2 regions of the Pantoea dispersa genome follow, and region 2 is predicted to be linked to the other one. Evidence: predicted binding sites of a transcription regulator. Region 2 holds the regulator's gene; the other holds the start of a gene.
The links. The regulator Fur, encoded in region 2, represses iron uptake genes when iron is present. The targets are predictions, from matches to a motif close to ATAATAATGAGAACNACTATCAA.
Positions count from the first base shown of each region.

Region 1: fhuA (ferrichrome porin FhuA) is a predicted target of Fur. The motif match lies at 2,463-2,485, and genes of this name have one in related genera.

Region 1 covers NZ_CP082346.1:3,186,869-3,191,301, reverse strand. Annotated here, with positions in the region: gene mrcB (bifunctional glycosyl transferase/transpeptidase) at 1-2,192, shown strand, start outside; gene fhuA (ferrichrome porin FhuA) at 2,521-4,433, shown strand, end outside.
Region 2 covers NZ_CP082346.1:2,809,988-2,814,420, reverse strand. Annotated here, with positions in the region: gene glnS (glutamine--tRNA ligase) at 1-677, shown strand, start outside; gene K7H94_RS13145 (hypothetical protein) at 914-1,309, shown strand; gene fur (ferric iron uptake transcriptional regulator) at 1,371-1,820, opposite strand; gene fldA (flavodoxin FldA) at 2,173-2,703, opposite strand; gene ybfE (LexA regulated protein) at 2,841-3,116, opposite strand; gene ybfF (esterase) at 3,286-4,050, opposite strand; gene seqA (replication initiation negative regulator SeqA) at 4,299-4,433, shown strand, end outside.

The sequences.
Region 1 (4,433 bases), 380 kb from region 2:
TGGTCAGCCTCGAACCGGGCATGGCTTACGACAAGAAAGAGATGATTGCGCTGCTGGAAGGCACGCAGTATCGCGAAGTGTCGCGTATTACCCGTCCGGGTGAGTTCAGCGTGAAAGGCAACACTATCGACCTGCTGCGCCGTCCGTTTGATTTTCCGGACAGCAAAGAGGGCCAGATTAACGCGCGTCTCACCTTCAGCAACAACGAGCTGAGCGAGATTAAAAACCTCGATACCGGACGCGACTTTGGCTTCTTCCGCCTCGATCCGCGGCTGATCACCATGTTGCAGTCGCCAAACGGCGAGCAGCGTCTGTTTGTGCCGCGCGCCGGGTTCCCGGATCTGCTGGTCGATACGCTGATCGCCACCGAAGACCGCCACTTCTACGAGCATGACGGCATCAGCCCGTACTCGATTGGTCGCGCCTTCCTCGCCAATATCACCGCCGGCAAAGCGGTGCAGGGCGGCAGTACGCTGACGCAGCAGCTGGTGAAAAACCTGTTCCTCACCAACGAACGCTCGCTGTGGCGTAAAGCGCGTGAAGCCTATATGGCGGTGATCATGGATGCGCGCTACAGCAAAGATCGCATTCTTGAGCTCTACCTGAACGAGGTGTATCTCGGCCAGGCGGGCAACGACCAAATCCGCGGCTTCCCGCTGGCCAGCCTGTACTACTTTGGCCGCCCGGTGGACGAACTGAGCCTTGATCAGCAGGCGATGCTGGTCGGCATGGTCAAAGGTGCGTCGCTGTACAATCCGTGGCGTAATCCGCAGCTGGCGCTGGAGCGTCGTAACCTGGTGCTGCGTCTGCTGCAACAGCAGAAGGTGATCGACCAGGAGCTGTACGACATGCTGTCGGCGCGGCCGCTTGGTGTCCAGCCGAAAGGTGGGGTGATCACGCCGCAGCCGGCGTTTATGCAGATGGTGCGTAATGAGCTGCAGGCGAAGCTGGGCGATAAGGTCAAAGATCTGTCCGGCGTGAAGATCTTTACCACGCTCGATCCGATTTCGCAGGATGCGGCGGAAAAAGCGGTTGAAGACGGCATTCCCACGCTGAAGAAACAGCGCGGGCTGAAAGATCTGGAAACCGCGATGGTGGTGGTCGACCGCTTCAGTGGTGAAGTGCGCGCCATGGTCGGCGGTGCCGATCCACAGTTTGCCGGCTATAACCGCGCGCTGCAGGCGCGTCGCTCGATTGGTTCACTGGCAAAACCGGCGACCTATCTGACCGCCCTCAGCCAGCCAAACAGCTACCGCCTGAACAGCTGGATCGCCGACGAGCCGATCGCGCTGAAACAGCCAAACGGTTCGGTGTGGAAGCCGATGAACGACGATCGTCGCTTCAGCGGTAAAGTGATGCTGGTGGATGCGCTGACTAACTCGATGAACGTGCCAACCGTTAACCTCGGTATGACGCTGGGACTCGACGCGGTAGTGGATACCTGGACCAAACTGGGCGTGCCAAAAGATCAGCTGCATCCGGTACCGGCCATGCTGCTGGGGGCACTTAACCTGACGCCGATTGAAGTGGCGCAGGCGTTCCAGTCAATTGCCAGCGGCGGTAACCGCGCTGCGCTGTCGGCGGTGCGCTCGGTGATCGCGGAAGATGGCACGGTGCTGTATCAGAGCTTCCCGCAGGCGCAGCGCGTTGAGCCGGCGCAGGCGGCGTATCTGACGCTGTATACCATGCAGCAGGTGGCCGATCACGGTACGGCGCGGGCGCTGGGCGCACGCTTCCCGGGTGCGCATCTGGCGGCGAAAACCGGTACCACCAATGACCTGATCGACAGCTGGTTTGCCGGTATTGATGGCAAAGAAGTGGCGATCACCTGGGTTGGCCGCGACAACAACCAGACCTCGAAGCTGTACGGTGCCAGTGGTGCGATGCAGATCTATCGTCGCTACCTCGACAACCAGGCGCCGATGCCACTGGTCCTGACGCCACCGGAAGATATCACTCAGATGAATATCGATTCGGCCGGTAACTTTGTCTGCGGCAGCGGCAGCAGCACCTGGCGTTCGCTGCCGGTGTGGGCGCTGGATCCGAACGCGCTGTGCCAGCAGCAACAGCAGCAGATTCAGCAGCAGCAGCAGCAAGAACAGCAACAGCAGCAACAGCAACAGCCGCAGGGCGAGCAGAAGGACTCTGACGGCGTCGCGGGCTGGATTAAAGATATGTTTGGCAGTAAATAAGCCATCCGGCACTGCACCGGCTTTATACCTTCAGAGCCTGTACAGTGCCGGCGTTTTACCACCACGTGGCGGTGCCAGATACATGGCGGCGCTCCAGCCTGAGTCTTGCATAAAAGCTGAATTTAACTCCCTCTGGCGCTGCGGCGCCTTTTTCTTTGCCCGCCATTTTTTTAGCCGCGATCATGGATATGTGCGATCCGCTGGCAAACTCACCGCCAGCAGGCATTACATCTTGCGGTGCTTGCCAGGTTTCGCCTAAAATCCGTGCGTCTAATAATCATTCTCGTTTCCATTCGCCTGCATTGTTCTATTTTCATGAGATCCCACTATGAATGCGCGAAACACTTTTCCTTGTTCTCTGCGCGCGGTGACCACCCGTCGACCGCTCGCGTTATTGATTTCCCTGACTCTGGGCACACTCAGCATGCAGGCGCTGGCCGAAGATACCGTGGTGGTGACGGCTGATGGCGGCAGCGGCGTCGCGCAGGAGAGCGCATGGGGACCGTCGCCGACCATCGCCGCCAAACACAGCGCGACCGGCACCAAAACCGATACGCCAATCGAGAAGAATCCGCAGTCGGTGTCGGTGGTGACGCAGGAAGAGATGTCAATGCATGCGGTGACCAGCGTCAAAGGTGCGTTCAATTACACGCCAGGCGTGCTGACCGGTAACCGCGGCAGCTCGGACGTAATTGACGCGCTGTCGATTCGCGGCTTCAGCGAAACCAACACCAACCAGTATCTGGATGGCCTGAAGCTGCAGGGTGACAACTACTCCGAATTCGCTATCGATCCTTACTTCCTTGAGCGCGCGGAGCTGCTGCGCGGTCCGGTTTCGGTGCTGTACGGTAAGAGCAACCCGGGCGGTGTGGTGTCACTGGTGAGCAAGCGGCCGACCCAGGAGACGCTGCGTGAAGTCCAGTTCCAGATGGGCACCGACAACCTGTTCTCCACCGGCTTCGATTTTGGCGGCTCACTGGATGATGACGGCGTTTACAGCTATCGCCTGACCGGCCTGGCGCGCAGCGCCGATGCGCAACAGGAGATGAACAAAGAGAAGCGCTATACCCTTGCGCCTTCGTTCAGCTGGCGTCCCGATGCCAATACCCGCTTTGACCTGCTGACCTACTTCCAGAACGAACCGGAAACCGGCTATTACGGCTGGCTGCCGCGTGAAGGCACCGTGGTGGGCATCACCCGGCCGGACGGCAGCAGCTATAAGCTGCCCACCAATTTTGATGAAGGCGAAGACAGCAATAAGATCTCGCGCAACACCAAAATGGTTGGCTACAACTTTGAGCACAGCTTTAACGATACCTGGACGGTGCGCCAGAATCTGCGCTATGCCGAAATGCAGACCGATTATCGCAGTATTTATGGCCGAACTTTTAATCCAGCAACGCTGGAAATCAATAGGATGTATGCTGGTTCGAAAGAGAAACTTAACCAGTTTGCTGTTGATACTCAGGCGCAGGCAAAATTTGCCACTGGCGCTGTTGAACATACTGTTTTAGTAGGTGTTGATTACCAGCGTACCCGAAATGATATTGATGCAATATTTACGGGCGCAACGCCAATAAGCATAGTCAATCCACAGTACGGTAACGATAGTCTGGTTGGTGCACCTTACTTATATCAATATCTGAATAAACAGGAACAGACTGGCTTATACACGCAGGATCAAATGGAGTGGAATAGGTGGGTCCTGACGCTGGGAGGCCGCTATGACTACGCAATGACATCAGCGTTAAATCGTAACGGTGATGTCGAGGATAAGAATCACGATCAGGCATTTACCTGGCGTGGTGGTCTGAACTATGTGTTTGATAATGGTATTGCACCTTATTTCAGTTACAGCGAGTCCTTTATTCCAACGTCCGGAACGACCTCAACCGGTAAGGCTTTCGATCCTTCCCGCGCTAAGCAGTATGAAGCTGGCGTAAAATACGTACCTAAAGATCGGCCAATTGTCATTACTGCTTCGGTTTATCAAATCACCAAGGATAAGAATTTAACTGTCGATCCGTCTAATTCGTCATTTAGCGTGCAGAGCGGTGAAATTCGATCGCGTGGTATTGAATTCGAAGCGAAAGCGGCGGTCAACGCGAATGTTAATGTGACAGCTGCATATGCGTACACAGATGCAGAATATACGCATGATACGACTTTAAAAGGCAGAACACCGGTTCAGGTGCCGAAGCATATGGCATCGCTTTGGACAGATTATACCTTCCATGAAAC
Region 2 (4,433 bases):
GCATTCGTGACGACCTCAACGAGAACGCGCCGCGCGCCATGGCGGTGCTGGATCCGCTGAAAGTGGTGATCGAGAACCTGCCGGCCGGGCATGAAGAAATCATCAGCATGCCGAACCATCCGAACAAGCCGGAGATGGGCACGCGTGAGGTGCCGTTCAGCCGTGAGGTGTGGATCGATCGCGCCGACTTCCGTGAAGAGGCCAACAAGCAGTACAAACGTCTGGTGCTGGGTAAAGAAGTTCGTCTGCGCAACGCTTATGTCATTCGTGCCGAGCGCGTGGCGAAAGATGAAGCCGGCAACATCACCTGCATCTACGCTACCTGCGATGTCGACACCCTGAGCAAAGATCCGGCCGATGGCCGCAAGGTGAAAGGCGTTATCCATTGGGTGTCGGCGATTCACGCGCTGCCTGCCGAATTCCGCCTGTACGATCGTCTGTTCAGCGTGCCAAACCCGGGCGCGGCCGAGGATTTCCTCACCACCATTAACCCGAACTCGCTGGAGATCAAACAGGGCTTCGTTGAGCCGGGTCTGCGTGCCGCCAGCGCGCTGGCGCCGTATCAGTTTGAGCGCGAAGGTTACTTCTGCGCTGACAGCGTGTACTCGCAGCCGTCGAAACTGGTGTTCAACCGCACTGTGGGTCTGCGTGATACCTGGGCAAAAATCGGCGAATAATTTTACTGCTTGATAGCACGATATGATCAGCAAAGGGCGAGCAATCGCCCTTTTTTATTGCCCGTTATCTGCAAACGGGAATCGATTATGCTGAACCAGACAAAAAACAGTAATTACGCGCGATTACGACTAATCTGACTTTAATAAAATTAACTAATTTACCCGTGTGAAATCGTTATTTTCAGGTAGGCTATGCGCTCTTAAATGTTGCTGTGCGGGTTAGCGAAGGAAGAAAAATGACAAGTCTCGCTCTGGAAGCCAAACATAGCGTGGTGGTTTTACATCAGCTTATCGAACGTATTTTTAATCAGACCGAAGGCAGCGATGACAGTATGGATCTGCTGCTGTCGCACTTTCATCCCGACTTCAAAATGGTGACGCCGCAAGGCAAACAGCTCGATCTCAATGACACTGAAACCCTGTTTCGCAAACTGCACGGGCAGCGGGAAGGGATGCGAATCGCCACCAGTGAGCATGCCATCATTTCCCAGCAGCAGCAGGAAGTGACCATTCAGTATCACGAACTGCAAATGCTCAACGGCAACAACCAGACCCGCATTTCGCTGGCGGTGCTGGACTGCAGCACGTCGGTTCCGCGCTGGCGCTATTTGCAGGAAACGCTGGTCGCCTGAACACAGCCATAAAAAAACCGGTGCCTGGCACCGGTTTTTTTATACTGCATAGCATATTCAATTACTGATCGTGGAGCGTCTCGTCTTCGCGGCAGTCTCCCAGCGCACAGTGGCCGTACAGATACAGGCTGTGGTTGCTGAGTTTGATACCGTGGCGTGTTGCAATCTCACGCTGACGCGTTTCGATAGATTCATCGCTAAACTCGATCACTTTGCCGCAGTCGAGGCAAATCAGGTGATCGTGGTGATGCTGCTGGGTCAGTTCGAACACGGATTTCCCGCCTTCGAAGTTATGACGCGTCACGATGCCGGCGTCGTCAAACTGGTTCAGAACACGGTATACCGTCGCCAGACCAATCTCTTCGCCCATGTCGATCAGGCGTTTGTACAAATCTTCCGCACTGACATGATGGGACTCGGGTCCGGGTCCCTGAAGCACTTCCAGAATCTTCAGTCTGGGCAGCGTGACTTTCAGGCCAGCCTTTTTCAATGCGGAGTTGTTGTCAGTCATGCGGATATTGTCCTGTTACTTTGCTAGTCACTTACGGCGCAAAGGCCTTGAATGTGTGGTCAACGCGCATTCTCATTTGCGTCTCATTATAGAGCTCAGCCTGCGAAATGAAAACCGGCTGCGGCGGACAATTCCCCGGATGCTGTAAGGAGAAATGTCGTGAGCCTCAGCGGGATCGTGCAGATCGATGTTCCTTTTCGCGCAGTCTCAGTCTGATGCCCGAGGAATAAGCAGATGACCGTTGCGGGTATTCTACAGAATTGAGGGAAAAAGTTAAAAAACCGTAGCTATTATTTTTATAGGTAATTCCATTGCCCGATGTGAGCCAGCGCCCACATCGGACAGGAAAGCATCAGGCTTCGATGATCGCCTGCAGCTGCAGCTCATCAAAGATCTGCTTAACCCATTTGTCGACGCGCTCGTTAGTCAGTTCAGGCTGACGATCTTCATCAATGGCGAGGCCGAGGAAGTGTTTGTCGTCTGCCAGACCTTTAGAGGCTTCGAAGTGGTAACCTTCGGTTGGCCAGTGGCCCACAATCACTGCGCCGTTTGGCTCAATGATGTCGCGAATGGTGCCCATCGCGTCACAGAAGTACTCGGCATAATCTTCCTGATCGCCGCAGCCAAACAGCGCTACCAGCTTACCGTTGAAATCAATCTCTTCCAGCGTCGGGAAGAAGTCATCCCAGTCGCACTGGGCTTCACCGTAGTACCAGGTCGGAATACCCAGCAGCAGAATATCGAATGCTTCGAGATCTTCTTTGGTGCTCTTAGCAATGTCATGCACTTCGGCGACATCTTTACCCAGTTGTTTCTGGATCATTTTTGCAATGTTTTCAGTGTTGCCGGTATCGCTGCCGAAGAAAATGCCTACGATTGCCATGGAGTGAGTAACCTCTTAAATCCTGATTGTGAAAGTAAGTCAGAAGACGACACAGTTATGCGAATGATAGCAGACCGGCGAAAAGCGCGGAATGTGTAAAGCGCTGAGTTTGTGTTCCAGCGTGCGGTCTGCGCACGTTACGCCAGTTTGAGCTGCGCCAGCAGCATTTGTTCAATCAGTTCACTGCGGCTGATGTTCTGCTGCTCGGCCAGCGTATTAAGCGCGTCGACCGCTTCGCTGGACATTTTCAGCTCAACGCGGCGCAGGCCGCGCACCCGGTCGCGCTTCAGCTGGTTGCGCTTATTAATGCGCAGCTGCTCATCACGCGACAGCGGACTGGTTTTAGGGCGACCGGGACGCCGCTCGTCTGCGAAGAGATCGAGCGTGGTACGATCTGTCTGTTCTTTTGCCATGGTTTGTGAAACTGCGTGGGCGCGAACGGCGGAAAGGCGCTGCGCGATTTAAACATTTATCGGCCCGACCGCGGCGAAAAAAGCATCCGCGGCAAATTTTTAGCGCGACATCATACTCCAGCGCCCGGCGCGACGCCAACCCTAAACCGCCCGTAGCAAGCTTTTGCTTTTACAGGTTAAAAAAGCGGCGCACCGCGCGCAGTACGGCATCGGGTTTTTCGGCATGCACCCAGTGGCCGGCACCGCTGATAATGTGCGCCTGCGCCTGCGGGAACTGGCGCAGCAGCGCATCACGGTGCTGATTGTCCAGATAGGGTGAATCACCGCCGCGAATAAACAGCGCCGGATGAGGCCACGCGGGCACCTCCTGCCAGCCGGAGAGCACCGGATAATTGTCCCATAACACCGGCACGTTAAAGCGCCATTCGCCTTCATGGAAAGATTTCAGAATGAACTGAATCACGCCTTCTTCGCGCACGTGTTCACGCATCACGTCGGCCGCAGCGCTGCGGCGCGTGACGCCAGCTGCACTGACCGCGCGGATTGCCGCGAAGATCTCATCGTGGCGTCGCGTCTGGTAATCCACCGGCGCGATATCGATCAGCACCATTTTGCCAATTCGTTCGGGCGCAACGGCGCTCAGCGCCATGGCAATTTTGCCGCCCATTGAGTGGCCGATAACATCAACCCGTTCGATGTGGTGCGCATTCAGCGTATCGACCATATCCTGCGCCAGCGCAGCGTAGTGCATCTCTTCGCTGCGCGGTGACAGGCCGTGGTTACGGACATCCACCTGCAGCGTGGGTCGTGCATCGCGCACGCCGCGCGCCAGTACGCCGAGGTTATCCAGGCTACCAAACAGGCCATGAATTAACAGAATGGGCTGGGCATCAGGGGCAGATTGTTCAGTTTGCAGACGGGCGTTCAAAATCATGGCTAAAGTTCTTTCGGTTGAGACCTGGGCTTAGGGTATCATGGATTCACCTGTCCCGGCGCCAGGCGGTCAGGCATTAGGGCATATTCCGACTTTTGCCCGTAAACGATGCCAGCGCTATCGGCTGTCGCGGATTTAACTTTATAATCCTTATGTTAGAACCCGCTCACATTTTGCACGACCGGATTTTGTTAAGGCCTTTGCAAAGTAGCGTGGTTCTGCCATTTGCCAGAATCGCACGGAAAAAGATGAAAACGATTGAAGTTGACGAAGAACTCTACCGTTATATTGCCAGCCACACGCAGCACATTGGTGAAAGCGCCTCGGACATTTTGCGCCGTATGCTGAAATTCACTGCCGGCCAGAGCGCATCCGCTGCGCCA